DNA from 2 places in the Clostridium sp. DMHC 10 genome. Region 2 is predicted to be linked to the other one. Evidence: a T-box and tRNA genes for the amino acid it is inferred to sense, from the RefSeq annotation. Region 2 holds a T-box; the other holds one or more tRNA genes.
What was found. The T-box of region 2 lies ahead of ileS (isoleucine--tRNA ligase). A T-box ahead of a tRNA ligase gene usually reads a tRNA of that ligase, here a tRNA-Ile.

Region 1: it encodes a tRNA-Ile, which carries the amino acid that the T-box ahead of ileS (isoleucine--tRNA ligase) is inferred to sense. The anticodon was not compared.

The regions. Positions count from the first base shown of each region.
Region 1 is NZ_LGVB01000016.1:360,454-372,416, reverse strand. Features, by position in the region: tRNA gene AGR56_RS19195 (tRNA-Phe) at 47-122, opposite strand; tRNA gene AGR56_RS19190 (tRNA-Gly) at 802-876, shown strand; tRNA gene AGR56_RS19185 (tRNA-Arg) at 882-958, shown strand; tRNA gene AGR56_RS19180 (tRNA-Gly) at 996-1,069, shown strand; tRNA gene AGR56_RS19175 (tRNA-Lys) at 1,075-1,150, shown strand; tRNA gene AGR56_RS19170 (tRNA-Pro) at 1,165-1,240, shown strand; tRNA gene AGR56_RS19165 (tRNA-Gly) at 1,256-1,329, shown strand; tRNA gene AGR56_RS19160 (tRNA-Arg) at 1,335-1,411, shown strand; gene AGR56_RS19155 (IS3 family transposase) at 1,645-2,256, shown strand; gene AGR56_RS22460 (hypothetical protein) at 3,478-3,693, shown strand; gene AGR56_RS19145 (winged helix-turn-helix domain-containing protein) at 4,170-4,610, shown strand; gene AGR56_RS19140 (IS630 family transposase) at 4,573-5,148, shown strand; gene AGR56_RS19135 (ATP-binding protein) at 5,625-5,834, opposite strand; tRNA gene AGR56_RS19130 (tRNA-Ala) at 5,990-6,065, opposite strand; tRNA gene AGR56_RS19125 (tRNA-Ile) at 6,069-6,145, opposite strand; rRNA gene rrf (5S ribosomal RNA) at 6,151-6,267, opposite strand; gene AGR56_RS19115 (DUF2225 domain-containing protein) at 6,332-7,150, opposite strand; gene AGR56_RS19110 (cold-shock protein) at 7,531-7,734, shown strand; gene AGR56_RS19105 (peptidylprolyl isomerase) at 7,828-8,346, opposite strand; gene nifH (nitrogenase iron protein) at 8,577-9,404, shown strand; gene tuf (elongation factor Tu) at 9,695-10,888, shown strand; gene AGR56_RS19090 (IS110 family transposase) at 10,875-11,963, opposite strand, start outside.
Region 2 is NZ_LGVB01000015.1:2,086,881-2,098,843, forward strand. Features, by position in the region: gene AGR56_RS21925 (AAA domain-containing protein) at 1-527, opposite strand, end outside; gene AGR56_RS12110 (HD-GYP domain-containing protein) at 719-1,417, shown strand; gene AGR56_RS12115 (LacI family DNA-binding transcriptional regulator) at 1,586-2,593, opposite strand; gene ileS (isoleucine--tRNA ligase) at 2,814-5,918, opposite strand; T-box leader at 5,965-6,181, opposite strand; gene AGR56_RS21930 (hypothetical protein) at 6,535-6,729, opposite strand; gene AGR56_RS12125 (amidohydrolase) at 6,765-7,355, opposite strand; gene AGR56_RS22875 (M20/M25/M40 family metallo-hydrolase) at 7,352-7,711, opposite strand; gene AGR56_RS12130 (M20 family metallopeptidase) at 7,911-9,032, opposite strand; gene AGR56_RS12135 (hypothetical protein) at 9,487-9,684, opposite strand; gene AGR56_RS12140 (desulfoferrodoxin) at 9,888-10,262, shown strand; gene AGR56_RS12145 (TatD family hydrolase) at 10,629-11,390, shown strand; gene AGR56_RS12150 (G5 and 3D domain-containing protein) at 11,668-11,963, shown strand, end outside.

The DNA.
Region 1 (11,963 bases), on a different contig from region 2:
TAAAGCTAAACAAAAAAATAAAAAGCTCAAGCAAAAGCTTGAGCTTTGGTGGCCAGACCAGGAATCGAACCAGGGACACGAGGATTTTCAGTCCTCTGCTCTACCGACTGAGCTATCTGGCCACGTATTTTACCCGGCAACGTCCTACTCTCACACAGGTCGGAAAGCCGTGTGCGAGAAAACCGCATGCACGGTTTGATGAGGAGAAGGTGGCGATTCGCCACCGACTTACTCTACAAACAGATTGAAATATCTAAGTATTTTACGATTTTTTTGCAAGATTTATTGGATTTTTTTAAACTATTCCTTCACTTTAAACGGGGAAAGGCAAGGAAAATTCCTTTGTACCTACGGAATTTTGGAGTGGGAAAGGAGACTAGAGATTTGAAATAGCATGTTAACCTGTCTAAAGTGTTTTTCTTAAAATTCAGAGTCTAAATGATATTTGTATATTTCATGTAAAAATAAAAGCAAGATTATACAAATAAATTTCAAGTTTCAAGGTGGTTTATCTTTATAGATAAACAAGCTGAAATATTAAAATTAAAAAGATGAATTTTTCTAGTATTTTCTACTTAAACTATAGTTAATAAAAACTAAGGAGAAGATAACTTTATGAGTAGGAAAATGGTTTCAGTAGAAAATTTACATGGGTATACAATGGATGAATTAATTGAATTAAAAACAAATATAAAGATGTATACTCTTACACAATGCTTTCAGTAGTCATAAATAGATATCAAGGCTTAACAACAAACGAATTATCAAATATATATGATTGCACCAATAAAAGAAAAATATGCGGGAGTGGCTCAGTGGTAGAGCGTCACCTTGCCAAGGTGAACGTCGCGAGTTCGAATCTCGTCTTCCGCTCCAAGTATGCGTTTTTAGCTCAGCTGGATAGAGCAACGGCCTTCTAAGCCGTGGGCCGGGGGTTCGAATCCCTTAAAACGCACCATACAAAGGTTATGATGACTTATATCATAACGACCAATGCGGGTGTAGCTCAATGGTAGAGCCCTAGCCTTCCAAGCTAGTCACGAGGGTTCGATTCCCTCTACCCGCTCCAAATATGCGCTATTAGCTCAGTTGGTAGAGCACCTGACTCTTAATCAGGGTGCCCAGGGTTCGAGTCCCTGATAGCGCACCATATTTCAAATTCGCCGGGGTGTGGCGCAGATGGGAGCGCGCGTGGTTTGGGACCATGAGGTCGCAGGTTCAATCCCTGTCACCCCGACCATAAACAACAAAATATGCGGGTGTAGCTCAATGGTAGAGCCCTAGCCTTCCAAGCTAGTCACGAGGGTTCGATTCCCTCTACCCGCTCCAAGTATGCGTTTTTAGCTCAGCTGGATAGAGCAACGGCCTTCTAAGCCGTGGGCCGGGGGTTCGAATCCCTTAAAACGCACCATAAAAAACATCACAATATTAAATTAATGTGCAAGATTCTTAAAGTGTCTAGAAGTTCGTACTACAAGTACTTACTTAAGCAGCCCAGTAAGAGAACGCTGGAAAACAAAAAAATAAAAAAGTATATTATTGATATTCACAAAAAAAGTAAAAATCGCTATGGAGCAATAAAAATAAATAAATGTTTAAAATTAAGAGGCATTAATATTAGTGTAAAAAGAACTCAGCGTTTTAATGAAATCATTAAACATAAAATCTATAATAACGAAGAAATACAGACCAATGACAAACAAAGAGAAGATCCCAGAAAAAACAAATGTATTAAAAAGAGATTTTAATACTACTGCTATAAATCAGAAATGGGTAACCGATATAACCTATATCCACACCATCAAAGATGGGTGGTGTTATTTAGCTTCAGTTATGGATCTGTATAGCAGAAAAATAATAGGCTATTCTATGTCAAAATCCATTGATACTACCCTTGCTTTACAAGCGGTAAAAAATGCTATAAAACTTCAGAAACCAACAAAACCATTAATACTACATAGCGACTTAGGATGTCAATATACAAGTTCTGCATTTGAAGAATATATTGCTAATACTAAGATTATAACCCATTCTTTTAGTGGCAAAGGTTGTCCTTATGATAATGCTTGTATTGAGTCCTTTCATGCTTCTTTAAAAAAGGAAGAAGTTAATTTAGCCCATTACTTCGATTATAATACTGCACGACTCGCAATATTCGAATATATAGAAGCTTGGTACAATAAAAGAAGGATACATGGAAGTATTGGATATATAACTCCTCAACAATGTGAGGAGCTATCAAGAAAAATTGCATAAAAAATTATAAGCCCTCGGCTACCGCAACTTGGAAATTATATGTCGCCGTTTATTTAGTTCGCATTAAATTTAATTTAATGTCATAATTTTCATATTATAATGAAATGATTATGAATCATCATTTCCATTATAATAAAAAAGCTAAATATATTTATTATTCAGTTTACTGAATAATTAGGTTGATGGCTATGGGGCAAAGCCCAAACCCCGCGTATGTTTATACTCGCATACGCTCAAACAGATTAAAATATCTAAGCATTTTACAATTTTTGAACCAAGATTTATTAGAATTTTTTTAAACCGTTCCTTCAGCATTGTTACTTCCCCCCACGGTAGTGCAAGGGAAAAAATCCTCCGTACCTACGGAATTTTGACGTGAATCTTTATAATCCTTTATTTTATTGTAAAATATCATTTACAGTGTGCTTTTCGTAGAGAATCGAATTATAGAAAGTACATAACATTTTGTTCATGAATCACATGAGCTTACGCCTAAACTCCAATATGTGTATTTTCCTTGCTTTTTCGGGCTAAGTGAAGTGATGTTGACTTGGGATGGTTTAAATAAAGCTTTATCATCTTAGATTTATTAGCTTTATTTAATATCCCAAATTAATATCACCTCGCTAAATTCCAGTTTGTCGAGATAACCTATGCCTGGAGTATCATTATGGGAAAAAGAGAGAAAAAGTAAGAAATATGCTGATTTATCATGATAGATTTATTAAATCACGTTTATATATGTAAATTAATATTGTAGACATGTTATTATATTAAACGTCGTCGCGAGATGACAGTGATTAATGAGTTCTGAAAAAACATTTTAAAAAGTGTTGACAGAGCAAATTAAACATGATATTATATATAAGCTGTCTCGTGCAGCACATTGAACTTTGAAAATTGTTTGAAGGTTCGAATCCTTTTCGCGGAGCCATTTTATTTTTTGAACTTTATATAGAAGTTAAAGCTTATATACTTTTGGTATATTTGCTTTTTTTTATTTTTATTTAAGTTTTCTAAAGTTACCTCGAACATATGCTCAATATTGTAATAAAAAGCACCGCTATAGAGGAAAAAGTATTTCTTTCTTATTTACATATGGTTTTAGATATATTTTTAAATTAATATTATAATTATTTGAAAAATTGGCAGACTATAAATAAGTAAATCTATTTTGGAGGTATATAAAATGTTGAAAAAAATATTAAAATTATAGGTGCCTTGACTGCTCTAAATATTTCAATTTTATTAAATGCAGGTTACAAGTCTACCTATGCTTCATCTGTTAAAAGCACTACTTCAATTAGTGGAAGTACAATTATGAATAAAAATCATAAGCATCATGATTATAAATCTCGCTTAGATAAACTGGCAAATGATAATGTTATAAATAAAAAGCAAGAAGACGCTGTACTAAATTTTGATAAAATCCGATGAGTTTCATCAATCCATGAAAAAAATCATAAATGTTCTAAAAATAAATTAAATGCTCTTGTTGAAAATAGAACTATAACTAAAACTCAGGAGTCCTACATAAAGCAAGCATTTTTAGCTTCTAAGAAAAGTGGCAAAAACTTTAAAATTTCTTTTAATAATGAACTTGATACTTTAGTAAATAAGAAAATAATAAATAAAAATCAAAAGACAGCAGTGCAAAATTTATTTGATTCTTGTAAAAAAGAGCGTATTAGTAATTTAAATGTACTTTTTAAGCGCAAATTTGATGTACTTGTGAACAATGGAACAATAACACAAAAACAAGAAGAGGCTATAATTAGAGGCTTATTAAATTCTAAGTATAATTCATAAATTAAGCAGGAAGGTGTAAACGGATCCTATGTAAGGTTCATAAATATAATTTATTATATTTATGACCTTACAAAAACAAATATAAAGATGTATACTCTTACACAATGCTTTCAGTAGTCATAAATAGATATCAAGGCTTAACAACAAACGAATTATCAAATATATATGATAAATCAGTAGCGACCATAATTGATTACATTCATAAATGGAATTCTCTAGGTCTCGATGCACTGATAGATAATCGTGGAGGTTCCGAAGGAACCTTTACAGATGAAATGCTTCAGACCCTAAAGAATTTAATTGAAAATGAAAACCCTGAGAATTATGGGTTTCAATCTTCAACATGGACTATTGCTATGTTTGTCGATATTATTTATGAAAAATTCGGTATAAAATATTCTTGCGAATGGATAAGGCAAGTCATTAAAAATAATAATTACACCTATAAAAGAGGTCAATATATGCCATCTCTTGGAGATGTTGAAAAACAAATGACCTTTAAAAAAAATGCAAGAACTACTCAGCACTGTAGAAAATTCTACTGATTCAATTATTTACGCTCTAGATGAAACCTATATAAGAAACGAATCCAACAACTATAAAAGTTGGAGTTCAAAGGGCCAGGCCCCTGCAATAGAGCGTAACGGCTCACATAAAGGACTTAACATGGTTGGTGCTACCGAAATATCTTCTCAATTTGATAGTATTGTTGATTGTTATTCTTATGACGTCTCTATTGATTCATCTAAAATTATTGTTTTTTTAGAAAGACTACTTGATAAAAACGAAAATAAAAAAATCTTTGTTATTTTAGATAATGCTAAAAATCATAAATCTAAAGCTATTAATGAGTTTGTAAAGAATCATACTGATCGATTAGAACTAATATATCTGCCACCATATTCTCCACAGTTAAATCCTCAGGAGAATATATGGAACAAAATCAAAAGATCCCTATTTAAGCTTCGCTCTAGAGTTTGTATTGATGAGTTATTTGTTAATTTAGCATCATTTATGGAAAAATTCAATCTCAACATAGCTCAAATCAAATCTATTGCTTATGGTAAAAATTACTATTACTAATTTTTACTTTTCAACTTGTTTATCTATATTTTGTGCAATACTTCGTCAACAAAACACGCTAATAAATAGTTATTAACCTATTTTATTTCCTCGTCTTTCCCAAAATTCTCTCATCATTACTTATATATAATGACCTGCTGTATTCCTAAGCTCATCGCTTTATATATTAAATAGAATTTCTTCTATTCAAAAGAATTGCTGGTTTACTTAATTCTTCTCTGTTTAATTTTCAAAGTTCAATGTGCTGCACGAGACAGCTTATATATAATATCATGTTTAATTTGCTCTGTCAACACTTTTTAAAATGTTTTTTCAGAACTCATCAATCACTGTCATCTCGCGACGACGTTTAATATAATAACATGTTTATAATATTAATTTGTGTAGAAAATCGTGATTTACTAAAGCCTTCATTATAATATAACATTTTTCTTTATTTTTCTCTCTTTTTTGCATATTGACACTCATGGCATAGTTTACACTTTAAAATAAGGTTTTAAAATAAGAATTAGGCATTTCCAATTATAATTTGAATTCTTGTATGTTAAAATCCCTTGATGTTTTTCAATAATTTTTTTACATATACTAAGACTAAGTCCACTTCCATTTTTCGTAGTTCTTGATTCATCACCACAAATAAAAGGTTCAAACATATTTTTTTCAAGGTCTTTTGGTATTGTAGCCATAGATAGACAAAAGGTAAAAAAATAGTGTTGAATAAACGCTAAATAAAATTAATAAATCTATTTAAATCGTTCCTTTAACACTAATCTTTTACCCAATCAAAACTTTATTTAAAATTGCTTATAAAAAAATAGCAGCTATAAAGCTGCTATCTACTTGGTGGAGAATAAGAGATTCGAACTCTTGACCCCCTGCGTGCAAGGCAGGTGCTCTCCCAGCTGAGCTAATCCCCCAAATGGTGGACCTTCAGGGACTCGAACCCCGGACCGACCGGTTATGAGCCGGTTGCTCTAACCAACTGAGCTAAAGATCCATATTACCTGGCAACGTCCTACTCTCACACAGGGCCTCCCCTGCACTACCATCGGCGTATTAGTTCTTAACCTTCGTGTTCGGAATGGGAACGGGTGTTACAACTATCTGCAAATTTGAAGATTTATTTGTGGAACTTTTTTTTTTAAAAAACATAATTTTTCCTCCGAATTATATATTTTACTCTTTATAAAATATTCGTATAATAAAATATAAACTGAACAGGGGGATTAGAAAAATTTTGAAAAAAGACTTTTTTTTTCTTTTCATCGTTCGGATCATGATGCTCTTCTAAATCAGAATCGTTTTTTGATGTGGATTTTATTAAATCCTTTTGATCTCTAATTTTATTTTTTAATCGTTGAGGAGCGTTCGTTTCACCTAGTACTCTTCCAAACCAGATTAAGGCATCTTTATTATTACCAACTCTTCTGTTTAATTCACCAATTAAATACATCATAGCAAATTTTGACATGCCGTATATTGGAAACATCTCATTAAAATATGCCTTGTTAAATTCATCAATTGAGTTTTTCATGTAGGAAGTCTCAAGTTTAGAATTTCCGAGCATACGATACATCCAGGCAATTTTTAAACAGTTCATTGCTTTACTACTGCTTTTAGCATCTAGTGTTACATAATTTAATAAAGAAATCTTAAATCTTTCTATGGCTATATTTATATTGTAGACTTCTGGATAATTTTTAGCATGCCATTTCATTGATATTTTTTCCATAATAAGCTGCTTTTGTGATTCTCTTATTTTATTAAAATCAGTTTTCATGGAAGCATATCCACATATATTACATAACCAAACATCATAAAAATATGGATTTATATTTTTATATTCATAAAAGAAATCACTATCTTGTTTTAAAATTCTATAAGAAGATTTTTTTACAGATCTTGCCTTAAATACATTTCCACAAACAGGACAAGTTACAGTTTTATCATATAAATAAATTGATTGATCAATTTCATTCTTTGTATTAATATTGTTGTCCACAAAATCACCTCATCAAATGGATTACATAATAGTTAATTTATTTAAGTTACCATGCAAAAATGTTTAATAATGCATAATATTATTATAACAAAAAATAATTTATATGACACAAGTTTTTGATAGGAGTTCAGTATTTTCTATATGTATATAATTTTATATTTAATTACATTGAAAAAATAATCCATTATAATATTTGAATTATTGATAAATTTGTATAATAAAATTGTGAAATAGAAAAATTATGTCGTTTACTATTATCGTGTAATAAATATTGGTAGAGTTTTATTATGTATAATTTTATGCTATAATAAAATTGTAATTAGGGCACACAGATGTATAGTTAATATATCAATAATTATGTGTCGTTTTAGGAGGATATAATGAAAACAGGAACAGTTAAATGGTTTAATTCAGAAAAAGGCTATGGTTTTATTGCAGTTGAAGGAGAGAATGACGTATTTGTTCATTACACTGCAATTCAAGGCATGACTGGAAGAAAAAATCTTAATGAAGGCGATAAAGTTCAATTTGATGTTGAAGAAGGCGCAAAAGGACTTCAAGCAGCTAATGTTGTAAAATTATAATTTACATTAATATATAAACCATATACATTAAGATTAAAATAACTTCATGCAGCTAGCATGAAGTTATTTTATTTAAAACATAGCTTACCTAAATTACATTTTTTCAGGTTCAGGATAATCTTTTCCAAAAGTGTCAACAGTTATTTTCTTTATTCTTTGATCTTCATAAGGCTTATCTGAATAATCTCTCTTTACAGAAACTATTTTATCCACTTCCTCTATTCCAGAAATTACTTTTCCAAAAGCAGCATAATCTCCATCAAGATGTGGTGCATCCTCAGCCATTATAAAGAATTGAGAACCTGCTGAATTAGGATATGAAGTTCTTGCCATAGATATAACTCCTTTTTCATGTTTCAAGTCGTTTTTAAAACCATTAGAAGAAAATTCACCTTTTATAGAATAGTCAGGTCCACCCATTCCTGTTCCTTCAGGATCTCCACCTTGAATCATAAATCCAGGAATAACTCTATGAAATATAGTACCATTATAAAATTCTTTATTTATTAAAGAAATAAAATTATTTACAGTGTTAGGTGCCATATCTGGGTATAATTCAACTTCAATTTTACTTTTATCTTCCATTTCAATTGTAACTATTGGATTTTTCATTATTTTACCTCCATTTTATAAATAAAATATATATTTAATTATTATATCAAAATAAGGAAATATATATCCATAAAATTATTTTTCTTCAAGTTCATTCGTTAAATAAAATAAAACCCTTCACTATAGTGCTCGACAAATTCCAGTTTGTAAGGATAAATTTGGTATTGGTAATTTAAATATTTCAGCTTGTTTATCTATAAAGGCAAATAAATTTAGGAGGAGTGTATATTATGCGACAGATAGCTATTTATGGAAAAGGTGGAATAGGTAAATCTACAACAACACAAAACTTGACTGCAGGCTTATCTGAAAGAGAAAAAAATGTTATGGTAGTAGGCTGTGATCCAAAGGCTGATTCTACAAGATTGCTTTTAGGTGGACTTGCACAGAGAACGGTTTTAGATACCTTGAGGGAAGAAGGAGAGGATGTAGATTTAAATTATTTAATGAAAAGAGGATTTAATGGAATTAGATGTGTAGAATCGGGTGGACCTGAACCAGGAGTAGGATGCGCTGGGAGAGGTATTATAACGTCTATAAGCATGCTTGAAAGCCTTGGAGCATATACAGAAGATTTGGATTATGTTTTTTATGACGTTTTAGGTGACGTTGTTTGTGGTGGGTTTGCTATGCCAATTCGTGAAGGTAAAGCAAAAGAAATATATATTGTGGCTAGTGGAGAAATGATGGCGCTTTATGCAGCAAATAATATATCAAAGGGAGTACAAAAATATGCTAATAAGGGCGGAGTTAGATTGGGTGGAATTATATGCAATAGCAGAAAGGTAGACAACGAAAAGGAACTGCTGGAGGCATTTGCAGAGGAATTAGGTACACAGCTTATTTATTTTGTACCAAGGGATAATGTAGTTCAAAAGGCAGAGATTAATAAGCAAACTGTAATACAATTTTCTCCAGAGTCAAATCAAGCAAATGAGTATAGGTCATTGGCAGAGGCAATAGAAAAAAATAAAAATTTTGTGATTCCAAAGCCAATGACACAAAGGAGACTTGAAGAGATAGTTTTGACACATGGGTTAGTAGAACAGGCAATATAAACTGCTAAAGATAAATCACCTTGAAACTTGAAATTTACTTGTACCAAAATGCCGTCGTCTTCTGGGCATTATGGTGCACATGAATTTTAATAGTTGAAATGGTTTCACTATATATATTATAGATAAACAAGCTGAAATATTTAAATTACCAATACCAAATTTATCCTTACAAACTGGAAGTTGATTCAGAGCACAGAGTACAAAGTGCAGAGTACAGTGAAGGTGGATTTACCTTTCGTTTCTCTCAGGTAAATCTTAGAACTTAATTTATTATTAAGGAGGAACCAGAAATGGCAAAGGAAAAATTTGAAAGAAACAAACCACATGTAAACATAGGAACAATAGGACACGTAGATCATGGTAAGACAACATTAACAGCAGCAATCACAACAATTTTATCAAAAGAAGGAAAGGCAAAAGCTTTCAAATATGATGAAATTGATAAAGCACCAGAAGAAAAAGAAAGAGGAATAACAATCAACACAGCACACGTTGAGTATGAAACAGAAAACAGACACTATGCGCACGTAGACTGTCCAGGACATGCTGACTATGTAAAGAACATGATCACAGGAGCAGCACAAATGGATGGAGCAATACTAGTAGTAAGTGCAGCAGATGGTCCAATGCCACAAACAAGAGAGCATATACTATTAGCATCAAGAGTTGGAGTACAATATATAGTAGTATTCTTAAATAAAGCAGACCAAGTAGATGATCCAGAATTAATCGACTTAGTAGAAATGGAAGTAAGAGAGTTATTAAATGAATATGGATTCCCTGGCGACGATACACCAATCGTAGTAGGAAGTGCATTAAAAGCATTAGAGAACCCAGACGATGCAGAAGCAATAAAGCCAATAAAAGACTTAATGGCACAAGTAGATGAGTATATCCCAACTCCACAAAGAGCAACAGATAAGCCATTCTTAATGCCAATAGAAGATATCTTCACAATCACAGGAAGAGGAACAGTTGCAACAGGAAGAGTAGAAAGTGGAGTATTGCACGTAGGAGACGAAGTAGAAATCGTAGGATTAAGCGATGAAACAAGAAAAGTAGTAGTAACTGGAGTAGAAATGTTCAGAAAGTTACTAGATGAAGCAATGGCAGGAGATAACATCGGAGCATTGTTAAGAGGAGTTCAAAGAGAAGACATCGAAAGAGGTCAGGTACTAGCAAAACCAGGATCAGTAACACCACATCACAAGTTTGTAGGTCAGGTATACGTATTAAAGAAAGAAGAAGGCGGAAGACATACACCATTCTTCAACGGATATAGACCACAGTTCTACTTCAGAACAACAGACGTAACTGGAACAATCCAATTACCAGAAGGAGTAGAAATGGTAATGCCAGGAGACCACATAGACATGACAGTAGAATTAATAACAAAAGTAGCAATGAATGAAAACTTAAGATTTGCAATAAGAGAAGGCGGAAGAACAGTAGGTTCAGGAGTTGTTACTACTATTTTAGAATAATTTTAGCTTGTTTCTTTGCCTTACCCTCTGATTCTTTTTTTATTATATAGTCATACACTGCTGTATCTTTAATAGGAACTCTGCATTTTATGCTTTTCATTATCTCATAACCTGTTTTTCTCAGATATCTTGATCCCCGTTTTGATATTTTTCGGTTGTTTCCATTAAAATTTCCCGATTGATAAGGTGGTGCATCTATTCCTGAATAAGCCACAAGAGCCTTTGCGCTGTAGTACTTTCTTACGTCACCTATTTCTGCAATAATTCTTGGTGCTAATCTTTCTCCTACACCATTCATATTTAAAACAACATCGTATTCAGGTAACAGCTTGGCAAGTTCCTTCATTCGTGATAATATTAGATTTAAGGATATTCCAGTGGAATGGATTCCCTTTATAGTTTCTGAGATGATCATTTTTGTGCTTGACATCTTAGAAGGCATAGTTGTGATACTATTTTTAGCAAGAATATATATTTCATGAGCTTTATTTTGGCTAAATTGGTATCCTTCTTTTTTTGCCCATTTCTTATAGCTTTCAGTAAATTTATTTTCACTTAATTTAATAATATTATCATAATGCCAGTATTTTTGAACAAAGTCTGATAACTTGTCTTTTGCAAAGCTAGTTGAATTTGAAGCTAGGAGCCCTGCAATGCCTGGCATTGTTTCGTCTAAAAGATTTGAAAGCATTACTTTAAGTTTTATTCTTAAGGACATAAACTGAAAATATTGTCTTGAAAGAGTTTTAAGTTCATAATATGTATCTTCTTCTATTTTATAATTGCTTAATTCATACCAATTGTCTAAACCAAATTTTGAGATTGTTTTTGAGTCTAACTTATCTGTTTTGCCTTTTCTAATAGATATACTTGCGTACTTTTTCATAAGCATAGGATTAACAACGCAAACAAAAATCCCTCTTTCTTGTAGATAAGATACTACTGGAATATGATAATGCCCTGTTGCTTCCAGAATCACCTTGCTTTCTTCATCAAAACTTATAATTTTGTCAGCTAACTTTTTTAGCTCTTCTAAAGAGTGTTTAACTTCAAAAGGTTTATTCAAAATTTCACG
Region 2 (11,963 bases):
GTCTTATATAAAATTTCTTTTACATTTTTAATATCTCTTACATCAGTAATTCCATTTTCGAATCCGTTTTTAATTTCAATTATCTTGTCCGAGTTAGGTATAATCATTCCACTAAGCATGTCCAATTCCATAATAGTCCTATTATCATATGGCTTTAATAAAAATTTTCCGTTTTCCGCATCAAAGCTCAATTCCATTTTAGTTGTAAATATGGGATGAAGTATTTTCTTATCGCCTTTATTCCATGCCAATATATGATTTCCCCAAACAATTTCCATGTTTTCACTATTCTTTTGTATTAATAAATACAATTGAAAAAAGGAATCATACAGTTTTTTATTTTCTTTTCCAACCGCCAGCCATTCTTCCTCACCATCATTATTTAAAATAACTCCATTTTTGTTTTCAAACTCCTGCTTCCAATACAATTTATCATATTGACTTATATTTCTTATTACCTCTTCATCCATATTTTTAACACTTAAAAGATAAGAAAATAATTCCTTAACCTTAGTTCTAGTATCCATATGCCCATTCCCCCATATATATTAAAATAGCAAACATTTTATTCCTTATTTTACCAATTCTTATAACATTATACCATATATTTTTAGTTATTCAAATACATATTTAAATTGATTTTTAAACATGGTAACTATATAATTTTATATAATGATACAAGTATCAACCACAATTTAAATTCTGGAGGGCTTAATTTATGTTTCTAGAACCTGTTACCTTGCAATTTATAATTCCACTTTTAGCTATAATGTTTGCAATTTATACATATAATAAATCAAAAACAGAACATAACAATATGCTGCATATGGTAAATTGCCTTATCAACACTATTGAAGCAAAGTCTCCTGTAACCTACATGCATACAGAAAGAGTTTGCATTTATGCCCTAAAACTTGGAAAAGCCCTTAATTTATCCAAAAAAGATATGATAATTTTAAAAGAAGCTGCGCTGCTCCATGATATTGGCAAACTTGGAATCCCGGATAATATTTTAGAAAAGCCAGATAAACTCACTGATAGTGAATTTAAAATAATAAAAAGCCATCCTCAAAAAGGATATAATATTTTAAGGTCAATTAAAAATTTAGAACCCGTAGCTAAGTTAGTGCTTTGTCATCATGAAAAATATAATGGAAGTGGATATCCAAGCAAACTTTCTGGTGATCAAATACCTTATCTTGCTAAAATAATAACAATTGCTGACTCCTTTGACGTAATGACTTCAAGACGTCCTTATAAGGACCCTAGTTCTATTGAAATGGCAGCTTCAGAGCTGGAAAAATGTAAGTGGACACAGTTTGATGGAGACATGGTAGACGTTTTTATAAAAATTTTAAAGACAGATAAAGATATAAAGAGTGTTATGGATAGAAGTTTTCCATCCAATATAAACTAAAAAAATAGAGGTTGTCGCATCAAATTTATTTTTAACCGTAATTTACAAATATTATTAAGCAACTATAGTGAAGGGTTTTAACTTGCTCTGCTAGTTAAAACCCTTCACTCAAATTAGTTTGCAATATTTATAAATTATTATTGAATGAACTTTTAGTGCGACAGTCTCTTATTTTTTACATGAATCTCTTTCTATGAGAGTATGCGGTAATATATATTTTTTGTGATCGAGTTCTTTTTTGTTTATTATTTTTATGAGCATTCTCATTCCAACAGAGCCCATATCATAAGTAGGCTGCTCTACTGTTGTAAGCTTTGGGTAGAATATTGAAGAAGTATATATGTTATCAAATCCAACAACATCAACATCATCTGGAACTTTTATGTTATTGTCCCTTAAGGTATTAATGGCTCCCATCGCTATTTCATCTCCAGCACAGAAAACAGCATCAAATTTAGCTTTCTTTAATATCGCTGAAATACCATCGCTTCCATCTATAGCTTTAAGTCCTCCAAATTGAACTAAATCTTCATTGAATTCTATGCCATTTTCCTGAAGTGCTTTTTTGTATCCGTCAAATCTTATAGCACTAGCATTTGCTACTTTAGGACTTACTCCTATAAATGCAATATGCCTATTTCCTTTTTTTATAAGATAGTCAACAGCTTCATATGCAGCCTTTTCATTATCAATAGTTACACTGCAAAACTCTGTTTCTGCCCCTTCTTTTTCACTAGTTTCAACCAAAACTGTAGGTAACTTTAAATTTTCAAGTAAAGTTATTATTTCAGGTGCAAGAGAACTACTCATGTATATAACACCATCTACCATCTTTTCTTTTAGTACTCTTATGTATTCTTTTTCTTTTTCCATATCTAAATCCGTATTACACAATATTACATTATAATTGTATATATTAGATACGTCTTCAGCTCCCCTTACAATTTCAGGATAAAACTGACTTGATATGTCAGGTATTACAATTCCAATTGTCCTTGTCCTTTGAGTTTTTAGACTTCTAGCAACTATATTAGGCCTATAATCTAATTTTTTTATTGCAATCATTACTTTCTTCTTAGTTTCTTCATTTACAACATCTACATCATTCAAAACTCTTGAAACCGTAGCTATTGATACTCCCGCTTCTTTAGCAACATCTTTAATAGAGGCAGCCATTATTAATCAACTCCTATATTTCAATTTTACACAGTTGTAATTACAAATATATCTAATTATAGCTATTATACTATTTTTTATACCATATTTCTTATTAAATTGCAAACCTTTTAGTTATTTGTCTATACATAATAGGAACAATACAAAATATGATTTATACAAAATATTTTAACCACAGTATTGTTTCCCTATTCTAAACTATATGATGTTTTATATCATTTTATTTTCTTTCAACAAAAATATTTAACTTTTCACCATTTATAGAACATTCTGTATATGATTTTTCAGCATCATAAACAACTTCTAATGCTAATGTTTCCTTTTTAATGCTATCTTCAAATTTCTTTATAACACTTTCAAGCATTTCATTGCCTGCTACGTATAAAGTAATTTTATCAGCAACTTCAAAACCACTTTCTTTTCTCATGTTTTGAACTTTGCTTAATATTTCTCTTACAAAACCTTCTTCTCTAAGTTCTGGAGTTATAGTTGTCTCAAGTACTACACCTATTTCTCCTTGACCTGCAAAAGCGAAGCCGGAAAGTCCACTCATGGTAACTAAAAGATTGCTGCTATTGAACTCTATCTCTGTTCCATTTACATCAGTCTTTACAGTTTCTCCAGCGTTTACCTTCTGTGCAAGTTCCATTTGATTCATTGAAGCAAGTGTTTTTCTTATTGCTGGAATTAATTTTCCATATGACTTTCCAAGTACAGGTAAGTTAGGTTTTATTTCAAACTCAACATATTTTGAAAGATCTGCTCCAAATTCGACCTTTTTAACATTAAGTTCATCTTTTATGATATCTCCATAATAGTCTGGAAGTGCTTTAGTGCTTATAAGCATTTCTAATAATGGCTGCCTGTTCTTTATATTAGCTCCATTTCTTGCACTTCTTCCAAGTTTAACAATGTTATAAGCAAGTTCCATGTGCCCTTCTAATTCTTTATCAACAAGCTTTTCATTGTATTCTGGCCATTTGCAAAGATGAATACTTGAAACAGCATCTTTATCAATACTTACCACAAGGCTTTGATAAATTTCTTCAGTTACAAAAGGAGTAAATGGTGCTAAAACTTTTGATAATGTTACAAGAACATTGTATAGTGTTACATATGCTCCTATCTTATCATCTGTAAGTTCAGTAGTCCAATATCTTGCTCTGTTTCTTCTTACATACCAGTTTGAAAGCCTATCTACAAACTCTTCTATTGCAAGAGCAGCTTGAGTTATTCCATAGGTATCTAGATCATGGCTTACTTCTTTTATTAAAGTGTTAAGTTTAGAAATTATCCACTTATCCATTACATTAGCTGAAACAAAATCTTTATACTTTTCAGGGTTAAAATTATCAAGTTCAGCATAAAGTACATAGAAAGAATATACATTCCACAAGGTTCCAATAAACTTTCTTTGTGTTTCAGCTACATCCTCTTCTGAAAATCTTGTTGGAAGCCATGGTGCACTAGCTGTGTAGAAATGCCATCTGCAAGCATCTCCGCCTTCATGCTCAAGTACCTGGAATGGGTCTACAACATTTCCTTTATGCTTTGACATTTTAAGACCATTCTTATCAAGTACGTGACCTAAAACTATACAGTTTTCAAAAGAACTTCTATCAAATATAGCAGTTGATATTGCAAGTAATGTATAGAACCATCCTCTTGTTTGGTCGACAGCTTCTGAAATAAATTGTGCTGGATAAGTTTTTTCAAACACTTCTTTATTTTCAAATGGATAATGATGCTGTGCAAAAGGCATTGATCCTGAATCAAACCAGCAGTCTATAACTTCACGCTGTCTTGTCATAGGTTTTCCGCACTTTGGACATTTTAGCTTAACTTCGTCGATATATGGCTTATGAAGTTCTATATTATCTGGAACGTTAATTCCTTTTTCTTTAAGTTCTGCAATGCTGCCTATACATTCTCTATGACCACATTCACATTCCCATATTGGAAGTGGAGTACCCCAGTACCTGTCTCTGCTTATACCCCAGTCTATTACATTTTCTACAAACTTTCCAAATCTTCCTGTTCTTATGTTGTCTGGATACCAGTGAATTTTGTTGTTGTTCTCAACAAGTTTATCTCTAAGAGATGTCATTTTTACAAACCAGCTGTCCTTTGGATAGTATAAAAGTGGTGTATCACATCTCCAGCAGTGTGGATATGAGTGAGTGAACTTTTCTGATTTATATAAAGTTCCATTTTCTTTCATATACTCAAGAATCTTTGGATCTGCTTTCTTTACAAATAGACCTTTCCAAGGTTCAACAGCATCAACAAATTTACCTTCAGCATCAACCAAGTTCACAAGTGGCAAATCATTTTTCTTTCCAAGAATATTATCGTCTTCACCATAAGCTGGTGCTATATGAACTATTCCAGTACCATCTGTAAGAGTTACAAAGTCTCCATGAACAACATAGAAAGCCTTCTTATCAACCTTTGCATATTTAAATAACTGTTCATATTCAACTCCAAGAAGTTTTTCACCCTTGAATTCATCGACTACTTCGTATTCTCCTTCTAGCACACTTAAAAGCTGCTTTGCAAGTATTAAATGATCTCCATTGTTTACAACTTCAACATAATCATAGCTTTTATTTACTGCAAGTGCCACGTTACTTGGAAGTGTCCATGGAGTAGTTGTCCATGCTAATATATATTTATTTTCTTCACCTTTTACCTTGAATTTAACAAAAGCTGTAGCTTCTCTTACATCCTTATATCCTTGTGCAACTTCGTGTGATGAAAGTGCTGTTCCGCATCTTGGGCAATATGGAACAATTTTATGTCCTTTATATAAAAGTTCTTTATCCCACATTTGTTTAAGTGCCCACCATACTGATTCTATATAATCATTGTGATATGTTACATAAGGATTATCCATGTCAACCCAAAATCCAAGCTTTTCAGACATATCCTTCCACAAGCTTACATAAGAAAATACACTTTCTTTACATTCCTTAACGAATTTTTCAACACCATATTCTTCGATTTGAGGTTTTCCTGAAATTCCAAGTTTCTTTTCTATTTCAAGCTCTACAGGAAGTCCGTGAGTATCCCAGCCTGCTTTTCGTAAAACTTTATAACCTCTCATTACCTTATATCTAGGAATAATATCTTTCATTACTCTAGTTAAAACATGCCCTACATGAGGTCTTCCATTTGCTGTAGGAGGTCCATCATAAAAAGTAAAGTATTCTCCATCTTGATTTAATTCAAAACTTTTTTTAACAATGTCTTTTTCATTCCACATGTTGAGGGTATCTTTTTCCATGTCGACAAACGACTTTTCTGCATCAACTTTTTTATACATCGAAATATCTCCCTTCTTTTTTGTATAAATAAAAAAACTCCGTCCTCAATAGGACGAAGTTAAATTCGCAATACCACCTAAATAGTTTTAAATTTCGAGCACAATAATACTCTATTCTTTAACGCAGAACTACGAGAAAACTTACTGTGATTTCAGTCTCCAGCTCCCGGGGGATTTTTCCTAAATTAATAGTACAGTTTCACACCATACCCTGCTCTCTTTTACTATTTTCCTTTAGTACTTTGCCCGTTCTCAGCAATTAGCAAAATTTTTCTAATTCAACTTGCATTATATTATAGTATTTTGGTTTTGTCAAACATTTTTATAGATAGACAACTTGAAAAGTATGATTGAAAAGTGATAATGTCTTAGTGTACCACATTTGATTATGTCCTCAAAAACAAAATTTATAGTATAATAAACCTCATTGCTAGAAATGAGGTGTTTTACGTGCACAGCACCGTAAAACCCTTCACCTTTCGCATAGCGAAAACCTTAGTCTTTTAACAAACGAAGTGAGTTAAAACCCTTCACTATAGTGCTCGCTAAATTCCAGTTTGCCAATATGAATTAAATATTAGTAATTTTAACATTTCAGCTTCTCCATCTATCCTATTTAATTTTCCTCTACCAAGTAATCTATTGCAACCTGTACATAGCAGGCTGTTCCTATAGGAAGACTATCTTCATCAATTAAGTAATGATTTGAATGCTGTGGAAAAACACAATTTTTTTCTTCATTTCTCGTACCAAGCATCATAATCATTCCTGGAACCAATTTTAAATACTCTGAAAAATCTTCCGAACCCATGCCTTTTTCAGCTCCAAGTATATTATCTTCTCCAACTATTTTTTCACAGAATTTTTTACAAACTCTGTAGCTTTATCATCATTTATAGTTACTTCAAAACCTAATTTATATTCAAATTCATAAGTACAATCATAGGACTCACAAATACTTTTGATTACTTTTTTCATCCACTCTGGCATCATTTTTCTTGAATATTCAGTGAAGGTTCTATTCATTCCCGTAAGTGTCATTTTTCCAGGCACTACATTGAATCTTTCTCCTCCATTAGCTGTTCCTATATTTATTACAATTGGATTTCTAGCATCATTTACTCTACTTACAATTGCTTGAAGTCCATTTATTACAGCTGCAGTGCATACCATTACATCATGACCTTCCCAAGGTGAAGACCCATGACATGATTTCCCACTTATAATCAATTTCCATTCATCACCAGAGGCCATAAACTGCCCTTCTTGAGCAATTACTTTTCCAACTTCAACAGCAGATGCTATATGCATACCATATATCATATCGAGCTTAGGATTTTCAAGGGCTCCTCCAGCAATCATTGCTTTTGCTCCGCCAGCAGCCTCTTCCGCAGGTTGAAAAATAAATTTTACTGTACCACTGATTTTATCTCTCATATTTGATAAAAAATTTTTGCAGCTCCAAGCAACATTGATATATGAGAATCATGACCACAAGCATGCATAAATCCTTCTTTTTTTGATGCAAATGGCAATCCTGTTTCTTCATATACTGAAAGCGCATCCATATCTGCACGAAGTCCTATTACCTTTCCAGGTTTATCTCCTCTAAGTATTCCTACAATTCCTGTTTTACCTATGTGCTTAACCTCAATATCCATTTCTTTAAGCTTTTGTTCAACTATTCCAGAGGTCCTTATTTCCTCAAAGGATGGCTCTGGATACATATGAAAATCTCTTCTTAACTCAACAATCCATTCTTTTATCTCATTTGCTTTATCTAATATTTCCATAATATTTCCACCTCTCTACTTATTAGGTTTCGCATCTTCAGTAACGATCCAGATATATACTTCACCAGTTAGCCTTTTTACGCAGCTAAATAAACTAAAGGAAGCTTTGCTTTAAATAGGTTTAAAGAACAACACTTATTTAAAGCAAAGCTCAATTATTTTAAGAAATCCACTACTACTTGAGCGTAACTTGCAGCACCTATAGGTAAACTTCTTCATCTATCATGAAATGATTTGAATGCTGTGAATAGCAAATTCCTTTTTCTTTATTTCCACCGCCTAATATCATAATCATTCCTGGCACCTTACTTGAGTATTCTCCAAAATCCTCTGAACCCATTATTTTATCAGCGCCAATAACTTTATTTTCGCCAACAATTTTTGAGACAGATTTTTTAACAAATTCAGTAACCTCTTTACTGTTCTCAGTTATATTGCAGCCCCATAAGTATTCAAAATCATAAGCACAATCATATGCTTCGCAAGTACTTTTTATAATTTTTTTCATCCACTTTGGCATCATTTCTCTTGAATACTGAGAAAATGTTCTATTTGCACCTGTAAGTACAGCTTTTCCAGGAACAACATTAAATCTTTCTCCAGCATTCATTGTTCCTATGTTTATAACTATTGGATTTCTTGCATCATTTACTCTACTCACAATAGTTTGAAGTCCATTTATTATAGCAGCCGCACAAACTATAGCATCATGTCCTTCCCAAGGAGAAGATCCATGACAAGATTTACCATTTATATTTAATTTCCACTGATCAACCGAAGCCATAAAACTTCCTTCTTGAGCAACTATGTATCCCTTGTCAAGCATTGAAAATATATGCATACCAACTACCATGTCTACCTTTGGATTTTCTAAAACGCCTCCATCGACCATTGATTTTGCTCCACCACTAGCTTCTTCAGCTGGTTGAAATATAAATTTAACAGTTCCCTTAAGCTCATCCTTCATTGCAGATATAATTTTAGCCGCTCCCAAAAGCATTGCAGCATGCGTGTCATGGCCACAAGCATGCATAAAGCCAGGATTTTGTGAAGAATAAGGAAGCCCTGTTTCTTCTTCTACTGAAAGAGCATCTATATCTGCTCTAAGCGCAATTACCTTTCCAGGTTCTTTTCCAACAATTGTACCTAATAATCCTGTTTTTCCTATACGTTTTACTTCAATACCAAGTTCCTCTAACCTTTTTTCTATAGCATTTGATGTACGATATTCTTCAAAGGATGGTTCCGGATGCATATGAAAATCTCTTCTAATTTCAACTATCCAATCTTTTATCTCTTTTGCCTTTTCTAAAGTACTCATTAATAACAGCCCCCCTAAATTTATTTACACGTATATAATTTTACACTCTAATAATATTGCGAACTAATTCGAGTTAAGGGTTTTAACTTGCCTTGCTCGTTAAAAGACTAACTTTTTCACTTATGTGAAAAAGTGAAGGGTTTGACGATGCTTTGCATGTCAAAGGTGAACTTTTCGTCTAAAGCCAAAAGTTAAGGTGATTTTTCCTTCTCTTCGCTACGGAAAAATAAATAAATTAAAGATTTTCTGTAGTAAAACGGAAGAAAATCATCATTAACTTTTTACTGAAGGTAAAAAAGTTCACCTTTTAGCGAGCAGAGCAAGTTAAAACCCTTCACCCTTAGCTTTTTCGCCTTCTTTTTAGGCGAAAAAAATTAGTTATTACTTCGCAATATTTCTAAACTATGACCGAAAATATATTTAGTGCAACAGCCCCATTTAATATTTTGAGATACTATTCTTTTATATCTTTTCCTTCATTGTAGGTGTAATCAAATTCTGCATTGGAGATATTATTTGATACTATTGGATCCCTAACTGGATCTGGAAGCTTAGTGTAATCATGTTTTGAATATGACTTTATTATTTTTGCATTCTGTTCAAGATAATCTCTTTCATTTGGACCATAGGAAATTTTCGTTTTGCTTGACATCATTATCACTCCTCGTATAATAAGATAAATAATGTTTAAAGTGAATTTTTATGCATATAATAATATCTATTAATCATAGTGTTTGTAGTTTATGTGGATTAATTCAAAATAAAAAGTGAAATTGTACAAAGTTTTGGATTTTAATGAAAAAAGCTTATGGTTTTGGTATAATTTATATAAATAAAATATTTAGGAGGGATACAATGACAGAATTTAAACAAATTTATAAATGCCCTATATGTGGTAATATGATTGAAGTCCTTCATAAAGCTGGAGGAACTCTTGTTTGTTGTGGAAAGCCTATGATGCTTGTTTCTGAAAATACAGTAGATGCTGCTGTTGAAAAACACGTTCCTGTTATTGAAAAAATAGAAGGTGGTGTTTTGGTTAAGGTTGGAGAAGTTGAGCATCCTATGCTTCAAGAACATCATATTGAATGGATAGAAATTCATACTGAAAATAAAGTATATAGAAAATATCTAAAACCTGGTGAAAAACCACAGGCAGAATTTAAAATTGACGAAGAAGTTTTATATGCAAGGGAATATTGCAATGTACATGGTTTGTGGAAAAAATAATGCAAATGCAAAGTAACAATGCTTCGTCACATAAACATACGCGGGGTTTGGGCGTATACGCCACGCGTATGTTTATACTCGCTAGCAATCAAACAGATTGAAATCTCTAAGTATTTTATGATTTTTTCGCCAAGGTTTATTAGAATTTTTTGAAATTGTTCCTTCACTCCCACGGTAGTACAAGGAAAAAAATTCCTCTGTGCCTACAGAATTTTGGGTAAGAATTTATATAGTTTATTAAATTTTTATAGTATATCACCTAAAAATAAATTGGGTTAGGTATTAATCTGTTTAGGTAAAACATTTAGACATGGTTACAGTGATTTTATTATACATATACAAAATATGAAATGGGGAATAAAAATGATGATATTTGATGCACATGCTCATTATAACGATGAAGCATTTGATGGAGATAGAGATGAGGTAATTGATGAATTAAAAAAAGACGGAATTGTTGGAGTTTTGAATTGTGGAGACTCTTTAGAGGGATCGATACAATCTGTTGGGCTTGCAGATAAATATGATTTCTTTTATGCAGCAGTTGGTGTCCATCCAGAATATGCTGATACTGTAAATGAAGAACTTATAAATAAAATAAAAGAACTTGCAAAAAATCCAAAAGTTAAAGCTATTGGTGAAATAGGCTTGGATTATTACTATAAAGAAAATCCACCTAAAGAAATTCAAAAAGAAGCATTTATAAAACAAATGGAACTTGCTAGAGAATTAAAAAAACCAGTTATAATACATGACAGAGAGGCACATGGTGATACTCTTGAAATAATAAAGCAGTTTCCAGATGTAAAAGGAGAAATTCATTGTTTTTCAGGAAGCGTTGAATTTGCAAAAGAGTGTTTAAAACTTGGGTATTATTTAGGATTTACTGGTGTTGTTACCTTTAAGAACGCTAAAAAGGTGGTGGAAGTTGTTAAAGAGGTACCTATGGATAGAATGCTTGTTGAAACTGATTGTCCATATATGGCACCAGAACCTAATAGAGGGAAAAGAAATAGATCTGAATATATAGAAGATATAATAAAGAAAATAGCAGATATAAAGAGTATCTTACCAATAAATGTAAGTGAGAAAACAATACAAAATGTTAAAGACTTGCTAAAGTTATAAAATTGATGTAAAATGAGAACATAATTATTTAAAACAATTTATTCTAAAATTTCATTACAAAGCATATACCTATAAAGGTGACATATAAAATTATATACAGTCCTCTCTATTAAATTGGATACCGGTTAAGTTTTATACGCTATTATACTTTTATTTATTTTATGCATATCATGCATTTTTACCGGGTGTAGAAATTTAATTGTGGCATTAAATTTGACATTTTTCCAATATTGGGGTTATAATGTTAAAGACTTTTGCCTTTGGGGGAGGTATTACTATGTTAGAAAAGATGAAAAGCATTGTTAGAAATAAGCTAGGTTTACGCTTTAATAATAGCTTTTCAAATGCTACTAGGGTACTTTTGTCGTTTATAGGCTTTTTAGTAATAATTTCATTGGCTGTTACAGCAGTTGGCTTTTCAATGCGAAAAACATTAACTGTTAAGATTGATGGTAAAAGCAAGCAAATTGTTACTTATAGAAGCAATGAAAAAGAAGCCTTAGAAAACAATAACATACTAGTAGGGCCAAAAGACAAGGTTCAACCAAGTTTGGACACGAATATAAGAGACGG